DNA from 2 places in the Romboutsia sp. 1001713B170131_170501_G6 genome. Region 2 is predicted to be linked to the other one. Evidence: riboswitches for the same ligand, from Rfam matches in the RefSeq annotation. Region 2 holds a riboswitch; the other holds the start of a gene.
The links. A riboswitch is a leader RNA that binds a small molecule or an ion and turns the genes downstream of it on or off. The one in region 2 is predicted to bind cyclic di-GMP.

Region 1 (5,144 bases), on a different contig from region 2:
TAGTTTATAGAAATAACGATGAGATAGTTGTAACTAAACCTAAGGAATTATTACAAAATCTAGATGAAATACCTAGCCCTTACGATGATTTAAATCCGGCAGAATATGAGAATAGAATTGTTTATTATGAAACATCTAGAGGATGTCCTTTTAATTGCCAATATTGTTTATCTTCAACACTTGAAGGATTAAGATATTTTAGTATAGATAGAGTAAAAAAAGATTTAAAGGCATTAATAGATGCAAGAGTGTCTCAAATAAAGTTTATAGACAGAACTTTTAATGCTAACAAGAAGTTTGCACAAGAAATAATGAACTTCCTTATGGAAAATGACAATGGTTATACAACATATCATTTTGAAGTTACAGCGCACTTATTAGATGAAGAAACATTAAACTTCTTAAAAGATTGTAAGGAAGGGTTATTCCAATTTGAAATAGGAGTACAAAGTACAAATCAAAAAACTCTTGATGCAGTTGGAAGAAGAGATGATTTTGAAAAGTTATCTTATGCAGTTAAAAAAGTAGCATCATATAGAAATATACATCAACATTTAGATTTAATAGCGGGACTTCCATATGAAGATTATGCAAGCTTTGAAAATTCATTTAATGATGTATTTAATTTAGGAATAGAGCATATACAATTAGGGTTCTTAAAGATGATAAAAGGAACTGGTATAAGAAATACTGCAAAAGAACATGGATATAGATACAAAGATTATACACCATATGAAGTATTATACAATGATTATATAAGTTATAGTGAAATGATAAAGCTAAAAGATATAGAAGAAATACTTGAAAGATACTATAACTCTAAAAACTTTGTATTATCAATGAGATATATAATACATAATTACTATAAGCAAAGTCCATTTAAGTTCTTTGAAGACTTTGCAACTTATTTTGATGAAAATGGGTATTTTGATGTAGCACAAGGTAAGAATCAATTATATAAAATACTACTAGATTTTTACAACGACAAGATAAATGATAAAAAGGAATTATTTAACGATATATTAAAGTATGATTATATATCATTAGGTAAAACTTCAAATTTACCTCAAATATTTAATAAAGAAGATGTAGAAGATTTCAAAAATAGATGTCATATGTTCTTACAAAATGAAGATAACATATTAAAATATATACCACAGTTTGAAAATAAACCAGCTAAGCATATAATCAAATATGTTCATTTTGAACCATTTAGATTTGATATATTAAAGTTAAAAGAAGATATACATGCTAATGTTAAAGAGACAAACAATATAGTTTTATTTGTCTATGATGATGATAACAAAGTATTTGAAAAGTCAAAGTCATATAGCGTTAATATATAATGCTAATTAATACATATTAGTATTATATATTATGAAAACATATCACATAAATTTTTAATGGGCATAAACACTAATAGATTAAAAAGTATTATGTGAAGTTACAAAGGAGGAAAAAATGAAGTTTAAAATAGAGAAGTATTTATTAAAGAAAACAGAAGAATTATCTTTTATAACTATAAAACATGGTGGAGAATTTAACTTAGAAGGTTATACTATACCTGAAGATGGACTAGATGTACCTATAAAAAATGAGGTATTAGTTAAAGGAATAAAAGAAAAGACAGCTCAAGATAAGATAAATACAATGTCTATAGCAGATGCTATGATATATATAATGGGTATTGATAGCCAGTTCAAGTATAATGAAGAATACAGAAAATTTTTAGATGCTTTTAGCAAAAAGGTAAATATAAATATAAAAGAATATATGGGCTATATGTCTAAAAAATACTTTGATATTGGTGAGATAACTGATTCATTAATATACCTAAAAGCTATGATAAGTATGTATCCAAATGACATAGATGGATTATATCATTATTCAATAGTTTGCCAGGAACTAGCAAAACAGTATCAAAAAGATATGGACAAAGAAGCTATGAATAAGTTTTTATTAGAAGCTTTAGAAAAGTTAGAAATGGTTATACAATTAGATGAAAACTTTGCTTTAGCTTACTATCATTTAGGATATCATTACTACAATCAAGGGCAATATTTAAAAGCTAGAGTTATATGGGAAGAAGCACAAAAACTAGGATTAGATGCAGACTTAATGGCAGAGGTTCAAGAAAATATAGGAAAGATGGACTTTAAAGTTCAATATGAGGAAGGATATAACTTAGTATTCCAAGGAAGATGTGAAGAGGGGCTAGAAAAGTTATTACCTCTTGAACAAGACCATCCTGATTGGTGGAACTTATTATTTATGATAGGTCTAGCTTATAAAAATATGGGTGAATTTGAAGAAGCTAAGAAATACTTTGAAAAAATACTTATAACTAAACCACATCAAGTAGACACAATGGTTGAGTTAGGTCTTTGCGAGGCTAGTATGTTCAATATAGATAAAGCTATAGAACACTTTGAACAAGCAGCCAAAATAAAAGAGGACCCAGAAATATTATGCAATTTAGGTATGGCATATCTAAATAAAGGTGATATAGATGATGCTATATATTATATAGAAAGAGCTTATGAACTAGACCCACAAGATGAAATTACAGTGGCATGTTTAAGAGAACTTGATAAGTATAGATAAAAAATATAAATAAAAATTTTCCATAAGAAAATCTAAAATTGACTTTTATTAAATTAAAGAGTATAATAAACCACTGAGATTATATAAGTAAAGATAGAAGTTAAAATTAGGAACGAAGAAGTATACCTTGTATATGGGCACTTGAGGTATATGGAGTTAATAGTGCAACCGACTATTCAGATAATATTTAAATATTATTCGAATAGTCTTTTTTATTTTAAAATACAAGCTTATTGATAAGAGATTAATATAGATAAATTGAATACTAACAATCTCGTATAGCATAAGTGCGTAAAAAGTAAAATTATTAAAATGGCATAAATACATATAAGCTAAAAATAGGAATGAAGAAGTATACCTTGTATATGGGCACTTGAGGTATATGGAGTTAATAGTGCAACCGACTATTCAGATAATAAATCATTATTATCTTGAATAGTCTTTTTTATTTTAAAATAAAAGTTTATTGATAAGAGATTAATGCAAATAACGTGAATACTAACAATCTCTTATAGCATAAGTGCGTAAAAAGCAGAATTATTAAAATGACATAAATACATATAAGCTAAAAATAGGAATGAAGAAGTATACCTTGTATATGGGCACTTGAGGTATATGGAGTTAATAGTGCAACCGACTATTCAGATAATAAATCATTATTATCTTGAATAGTCTTTTTTATTTTAAAATAAAAAAATCAAAAAAGGGTGGTGAAATTTATTGAAAAATAAATACAAGTTAGAAAAAAAAATAATATCGATACTTACATCATTACTAATGGTTATAAATGTGTTAATTAATACGCATTTTGCGTATGCTGAAGAAGTTAAGACAAATAATCAAAAGGATACCATAGAAGTATCTATAACCTGTGATAAAAAAGAGGTTAAGCCTGGAGAAAAGTTGGATTTTAAACTAGAGTATAAGGCTAAATATGGACCAGGGAGTATAAAACCAGGTGATACTATAGAATTTGAAATGCCTAGTTGGCTTGAAAGATTTAGCTTTAAATTTCCCCCAGAACATTTTAAAAGTGTGCAAATGGAAGGGAATAAAGTAGTAGCAACATTTGGGGATGATGTCTATGATGCAATAGCAGGCTATGTTAATGTATCAGCATATGCAGATAAAACCGAAGAACTAGACAATCAGAAAATAGAGGTATGGGTTGATGGAAAACCAGTTACTAGTACAGAGATAGCTATAAAGCCATCTGATGAAACAGAGCCTATAATAGATAGACAGCTTCTTAAAACTGTAAATAATTATGACCATGTAGATTCGGATGGAAATATAGTAGGAAATATATATTCTCCAGTACTAGGGAAAACTCAACAATATAGAGTATATGTCAATGAAAAATTTTCAAATATATCAAATGCAGTATTAACAGATAATATGCCTGAAGGAATGGAGCTTATACCAAGTTCTGTAAATATAACTAAAATAGAAATAGATAGTGCAGAAACAGATGCTACAGATAGCCTTAATATAAGTAAATCATCTAATAGGCTTAGTATAAATTTTGGAAATATTAAAGATAAGTATATTGTAACGTATAAGACAAAAATTACTGAAGATAAGGAGTCTTATAAGAATACAGCAGTCTTTAATAAAAGTGATGGTAAGTTAAATAGTACTGTTATATTAAAGCAAAAAAGTGAAGTAAAAGATGTTATAAGCAAGTATAGTTATACTTCTGATAAAAATTCAGAAGGTAAAAAAGTAGCATCTATAAATGAAAATGTAAGATACAGAATAGATATTAATAAAAACAGATCAAATCTTAATAATGTAACTTTAAATGACTTTACACCTAAAGGAATGAAACTTTTAAAGGATAGTATAAGTATAGGAAAATACAATAAAGATGAAAGCTTTGAGTGGGTAACAGATCAATTAAGAGAAAAAATAAATACTAACAATGGAAATTTAACTATAAATTTCGGAAATATAGATGATTATTATATTGTTAGTTACGATATGAAAATTACAAATGTTGAAGATTCCTACTCAAATACCGCTAAGTTATCATACAACGGGACTAAAAACAGCGTTGATGATACAATTAAATATGAATACAATGCAGGAGCTATAAATGCTCATAAATCTGTTGATAAAGCTATATTAGACAAAAATGATGACCAAAGCGTTGTATATTCAATAAACTTTGAAAGTTTTGGTGTATTTAAAAAAGGTTATATAGACTTAGTAGATAAATTGGATCCAAATGTAAAGATAGTAAAAGTTGAAGTTCCAGATGCTTTTTCTAGTAAAATAGATAAAGCAAATAATACAGTAAGCGTTATTAATGATAAGGGACAAATAAATTATAAAGAAAATTTAGAAGTGAAGATATACACTGATTTTAGCAATGTAAAAAATGGAACAACTGTATCAAATATAGCTAAAATAAATGGCAATCCAAGTAATAAAGTTGAAACTAAAAAAGGATATGCTTTTGAAGCTATTAAAGTTGATAGTGAAAATAAAGATAGTAAGCTTAGTGGAGCTATATTTAATTTAAAAGATTCTAATGA
Region 2 (5,144 bases):
TTTATATCAAAATAAAATTATATGAAGCTAATAATTAATTAATAAAAAATTATATAGTTAAAAATTTAATATATAAAATAGTATTAGATTTAAAATGTAAGGAACTTAATTATAAAGTAGTATTTTTAAAGTTATAGGGGGAGAGAATTAGGTGTGAGAAAAAATAAGCTTTATAAAATATTAATCGTAAATGTAGTACTTGCAATAATTATACTAAATTACAGTATTTCATATGCCGATAAAGAATATATAACCATAAAGTTAGGGGTATATGATTATGAACCATATTTTTATATTAAAGATGGGGATGTTGGAGGGTATTATAAAGAGCTTTTAGACAAGATTATTCATGACGTAAATAATCATGAGGGTGGTAAAAAAATAAAGATTAAATGTATAGAGGGAGAAGTATCTTCATTAATTAGAGATTTAGAAGAAAATAAAATAGATATGATGATGGGCCTTCAGTACACTCAGGAAAGAAAAGATAAGTTTATTTATTCTAAAAATTATGTTGGAGTAGAGCTATTATCAGTTTATACTAATAAAAATTTTAGACATAAAGATATAAAATCTCTAGACAAAAAAAAGGTCGCTTTTATAAAAAACGAATATGGGTCAGAATGGTTATTAGGGTATTTACAATCAAAGGATATAAATCCTATAGTTATATGGGTAGACGATTATAAAAAAGCATTACAAATGTTAGATGACAAATCTGTAGTGGCAACACTTTCGCCATCAAATCCAAATAAACTTAATAAGTACAATCAAATTTATAAATTTTCACCAGGATCTGTATATATAACAGCATCGAAGAATAGTAGATGGATTATAGATGAAATTGATAGTATTTTAGACAATTACACTGAAAAACAGAAAAATGAATTAGAAAAGATACGTTTAAAATACTTTAAAAATAAAGTTACAAAAAGAGAAATATTATTATATGCTATATCATCAATACTTATATTATTTATAGCAATAAAGTATATAGTACCAGCTATAAATATAAATAAGCTAAGAAAAAAAATAAAAGATAACTTAATAAAAGATAGATATACAATTTATTATCAACCAATAATTAATCCTAAAAATGATAAAATTGTAGGGTTTGAAGCTTTAATTAGATATATAAATCCTGAAGGTAAAATAGTATCGCCGTATTTTTTTATAAATGATATTGAAAAGAGTAATATGACTGAAGAGTTAGCAATATGGGTGTTTAAAAATATATTAAGGGATTATGAATGGTTTAAATTAAACACAAATCTAAAGGATGAAACGTTCTACATTTCTATGAATATATCTTTCAACGAGATAAAAAGCAAAAAATTCTTAAAAACAATTGATTCTACAATTGAAGAGGATAAAAATTTTGATAATAAAAATATTATATTTGAAATTGTTGAAAATATAGAATCAGAGAATTTAAAAGAAATAAAAAAAGGTATGGAGTTTTTACAAAGTAAAAATATAAAAATAGCTTCAGATGACTTCGGCGTTAAATACTCAAATCTAGATATATTATCCAAACTTAACTTTGATATGATAAAAATAGATAAATATTTTATAGATGAGATTAAAAATAATAAATTTAATCATGAAATTATAATATTTCTAAGTAAGGTATGCAAGCTAACGAATAAAAGCATAGTATTAGAAGGTGTTGAATTTAAAGAACAAGTAGATATTATAAAAAATATAGACTACGGCAATATATTTATACAAGGATATTTTTATGGAAAACCTGAGGATAAAGGCAATATAGAGTTAATTAAAAATATAAGAAATTAAAAATAAAAAATGTTTTAGATTGTCAAAGTTAAGGGTATATTGTATAATTGAAAGCTGGAAATATTTTAATATAAAATATTTTTAGTTTAAAATAAAACATAGGCAAAATTAAGGAAACTTAATGACGCAAAGCTAAAGGGGCTAAAGTTAAAAACCATGCCAGCCAGTTGCTAGTACAGTATACTATTTATTTTTTTATAGTAAAAGTTGCTTATTTAGTAGAACTGAATGGAATATAGGGATTTTTAGCCACTTCTTAATGAAGTGGCTTTTTAAGTTTTAAGTCTTTTATTTGTATAAATGTTTTAAATTACTTCATTGATTAAATGAGTAAAGATAGTAATTAACAAAGAAGAGATGACTAAACCAAGTAAAATATTTAAGTAAAAAATAAAAGGAGTAAAAATATGATGAAAAAGGCAATGTCATGTACATTAGCGGCTACACTTGCTATATCTCCAGCTAAGGGGTTTGCAACTGAAGTTAGTACAGATGAAAACACAAGTTTACCAGAAGTTAGCCAACCTACTTCCATAACAGGGAAACTAGAAGTAGACATAAACTTTGCTACACCAATTATAAATAATTCACAAAATGATATGAAATTAGTGTTAAGGGGAGAACAAACTCAAGAAGAAGTATCGTTAGCTACAAATAGTGGAACTACAAAATCAGGAAAAATATACACTATTGAGAGACTTAATTCATCTAAAAATCCAATTAAAGAAGGTGAAATGGTAAGTTTTATACGTGTTATATTTGAAAACTTAGAACTTGGTAATTATAGTTTTGACTTAAGTGCTAGTGGCTATAAAACTGCAACTGTAGATAATATAGACATAACTAATTACTCAAAAAGGGTAAAAGTGGGAACTAGAAAAAATCAAGTTGTAAAATCTTATGGAGAAACTGAAGATCAAAATGAATATGAAGAATATCCAGCATTATTTTCAGCAGGTGATGTTAGACAAGATAATGTTATAAATATGGAAGATTACAATATATTATTAGAAAATATAAACACAAATAATGACAGTTACGATATAAACAAAGATGGAAAAACTGATATAGCTGATTTATCTTATGTAAAGGAAAGTATAGGTAGTGAAAAAAACATACCTACAGATAGAAACTACATTGAAAATACTGATGCAATAATAAACCCAGATAATGTAGGAATGACAGTTAATGAAGAAACTACAGTAAATGGTCTTACTGGGGAAGAAGCTAAAAATGAGTTAAAGAAACTTCTAGTGTCAGGGGACTCTAGTGTAGCAATAGGAAATAAGGACGTAGCACCAAGTGAAGAAAATCCGATAAAGATAGGAATGGATTTATCTAGTATAAGCTCATTTAGAACAAGTGGTGCTGTAGAGATGGAACAAGTAGTTATAAAGGCTCCAACATCTACTAGTGAAGACGCAGGTATGCCAGAAACTGGGTTTATAGAGTATAAAGTAGATGGAAGTGATGAGGTACAAAAAGTACCATTTAATGGAGGGAATGTTAAAAAATCTAGAAGTGGATCAGATGACTTAGTTATAGATTTAGGAAGTCAGATAGCAGTAAAAGAAATATCTATAAATGTTACTGGAAATAGAGGTAACAAAAACATATCTGAAATAGCTCAAATAGAGTTTTTAAACAATGTATACAAAGAAATACCAAAACCAGTAATAAGTATACCGACTATAAAAACATTAGAAACATCTACAAATTTACATGATGAAAGAATAACAATAAGTTGGAATCCTCAACCAAATGTAACTTCATATGAGGTTAAATACTTTAAGATAGATGACAAAGGTGACAGAGTTGGTCCTGAAAAGAAATTACAAACTAATAAAACAAACTTAAATATATTAGATAAAGCAATAAAGCCATACGATAAGTTTAGAGTAAGTATACAATCATTAAATGGTGAGTGGAGCTCAGGGTACGCAGAAGATCTAGCTAATAAATCAGAAGAAGAGGGCGGATTATCAGAAGAAAAGAAAAAAGAGCTTATGCCATACACTTTAGATGGAACTGCAGATAATGTTGATGAAAACTTTAACATGAAAGAAGACTACTATGGATTAAATGGCAAACAACCAAATATGGGAAGTGTATCAGATATACAAGTTATCCCTATAAATGCTCCAGATGTACCAATAAACTTAAATGTTCAAGAAGGGTATAGATCTCTTAAAATAAGCTGGGAAAATCACATACAAGCTAGAGATTTTGATATTTTCTACAGAAAGCTTGGAGATAAAGATACAAAGTGGATAAAAGCTAATGATCCTAGAGTAACATTAGGAGAAGATGAAGTTGATAATACGGCTAAAAATCTTGATAAAAGCAAACTTCACAGAAGTCATAACTACACATTAAATGGTTTAGATGATGAAGCAACATATGAAGTAAGAGTAACTGCTACAAATCATCTTGGAACAAGTAAGATGTCTCAAATTTACTTAGGTACTACAACATCTATAACTCCACCGAAGATGCCTAATTATAAACTTATAAACACTCCTAAGGCTAATGTAGGAGATGGAGAAATAGGTACAGAAAATATTAAAAGTGTTGTAAATCACAGTGATGCACAAGTAAATAATGAGTTTGCTGTTGTAGACAATGACTACTCAAGTATTTACATTATAAATGACTGGGATGCAGGGGGACATTATGATAATTTTAGAGGTCCTATAGTTGAATTTAATAAAGAATACACTATAGATAGAATAAGTTTAGCTGTAAGTGAAGAACAAGGAAAGAATATAATTCCGGAGAAGGTTAGATTACGTACATTTGAAGACCCTAATAATCCAAAGGTACATAATACAAGGGTTATATCAACTACAGCATCAAATGGGAAAAAGTATGCTACGATAAAACTTAATGAACCTATAACAACTAACAAGATACAGGTTAATCCATCAATTCCTAGTTATGGTTCTAGAGTAGTAAATATAGCAGAGCTTAAATTCCATGAAGCAGATAATATAGAACAAGACGTAAAGAACCTTTATAAAGATGAATTTAGAGTAGAATTAAGAGAGGGTGTTACTCAAGAAGAGATAGATAATATAAGAAAAAGAGCAAACACAATGGACTCAGTAAGTAAAGAATATAATCCAGATAGAACTAATATATTAAAAGATCTTGATGTAGCTGAATCACTTTTAAATGGAGCTAACTTATCAAATGAAATAACTACATTAGATCCAACGATAAAAAGTAATTCTGGGTCAAGTGCTTTAGGAATGGCAAATGATTGGCAATCTTTAGGTGCCGTTGCAAGACCAGGTAAAGATGGAGATCAATCTAAAAAGATAGTTGTTTATGTGGGTTCAGATGAT

Region 1: linked by a shared signal. The riboswitch ahead of I4U89_RS11780 (SpaA isopeptide-forming pilin-related protein) and the one ahead of I4U89_RS08530 (M60 family metallopeptidase) in region 2 are both predicted to bind cyclic di-GMP.

What each region holds. Positions count from the first base shown of each region.
Region 1 is NZ_JADPFC010000005.1:95,720-100,863, forward strand. It holds gene I4U89_RS11770 (B12-binding domain-containing radical SAM protein) at 1-1,346, shown strand, start outside; gene I4U89_RS11775 (tetratricopeptide repeat protein) at 1,462-2,604, shown strand; cyclic di-GMP riboswitch class II at 2,704-2,786, shown strand; cyclic di-GMP riboswitch class II at 2,936-3,019, shown strand; cyclic di-GMP riboswitch class II at 3,169-3,252, shown strand; gene I4U89_RS11780 (SpaA isopeptide-forming pilin-related protein) at 3,325-5,144, shown strand, end outside.
Region 2 is NZ_JADPFC010000002.1:589,802-594,945, reverse strand. It holds gene I4U89_RS08535 (EAL domain-containing protein) at 154-1,797, shown strand; cyclic di-GMP riboswitch class I at 1,889-1,972, shown strand; gene I4U89_RS08530 (M60 family metallopeptidase) at 2,205-5,144, shown strand, end outside.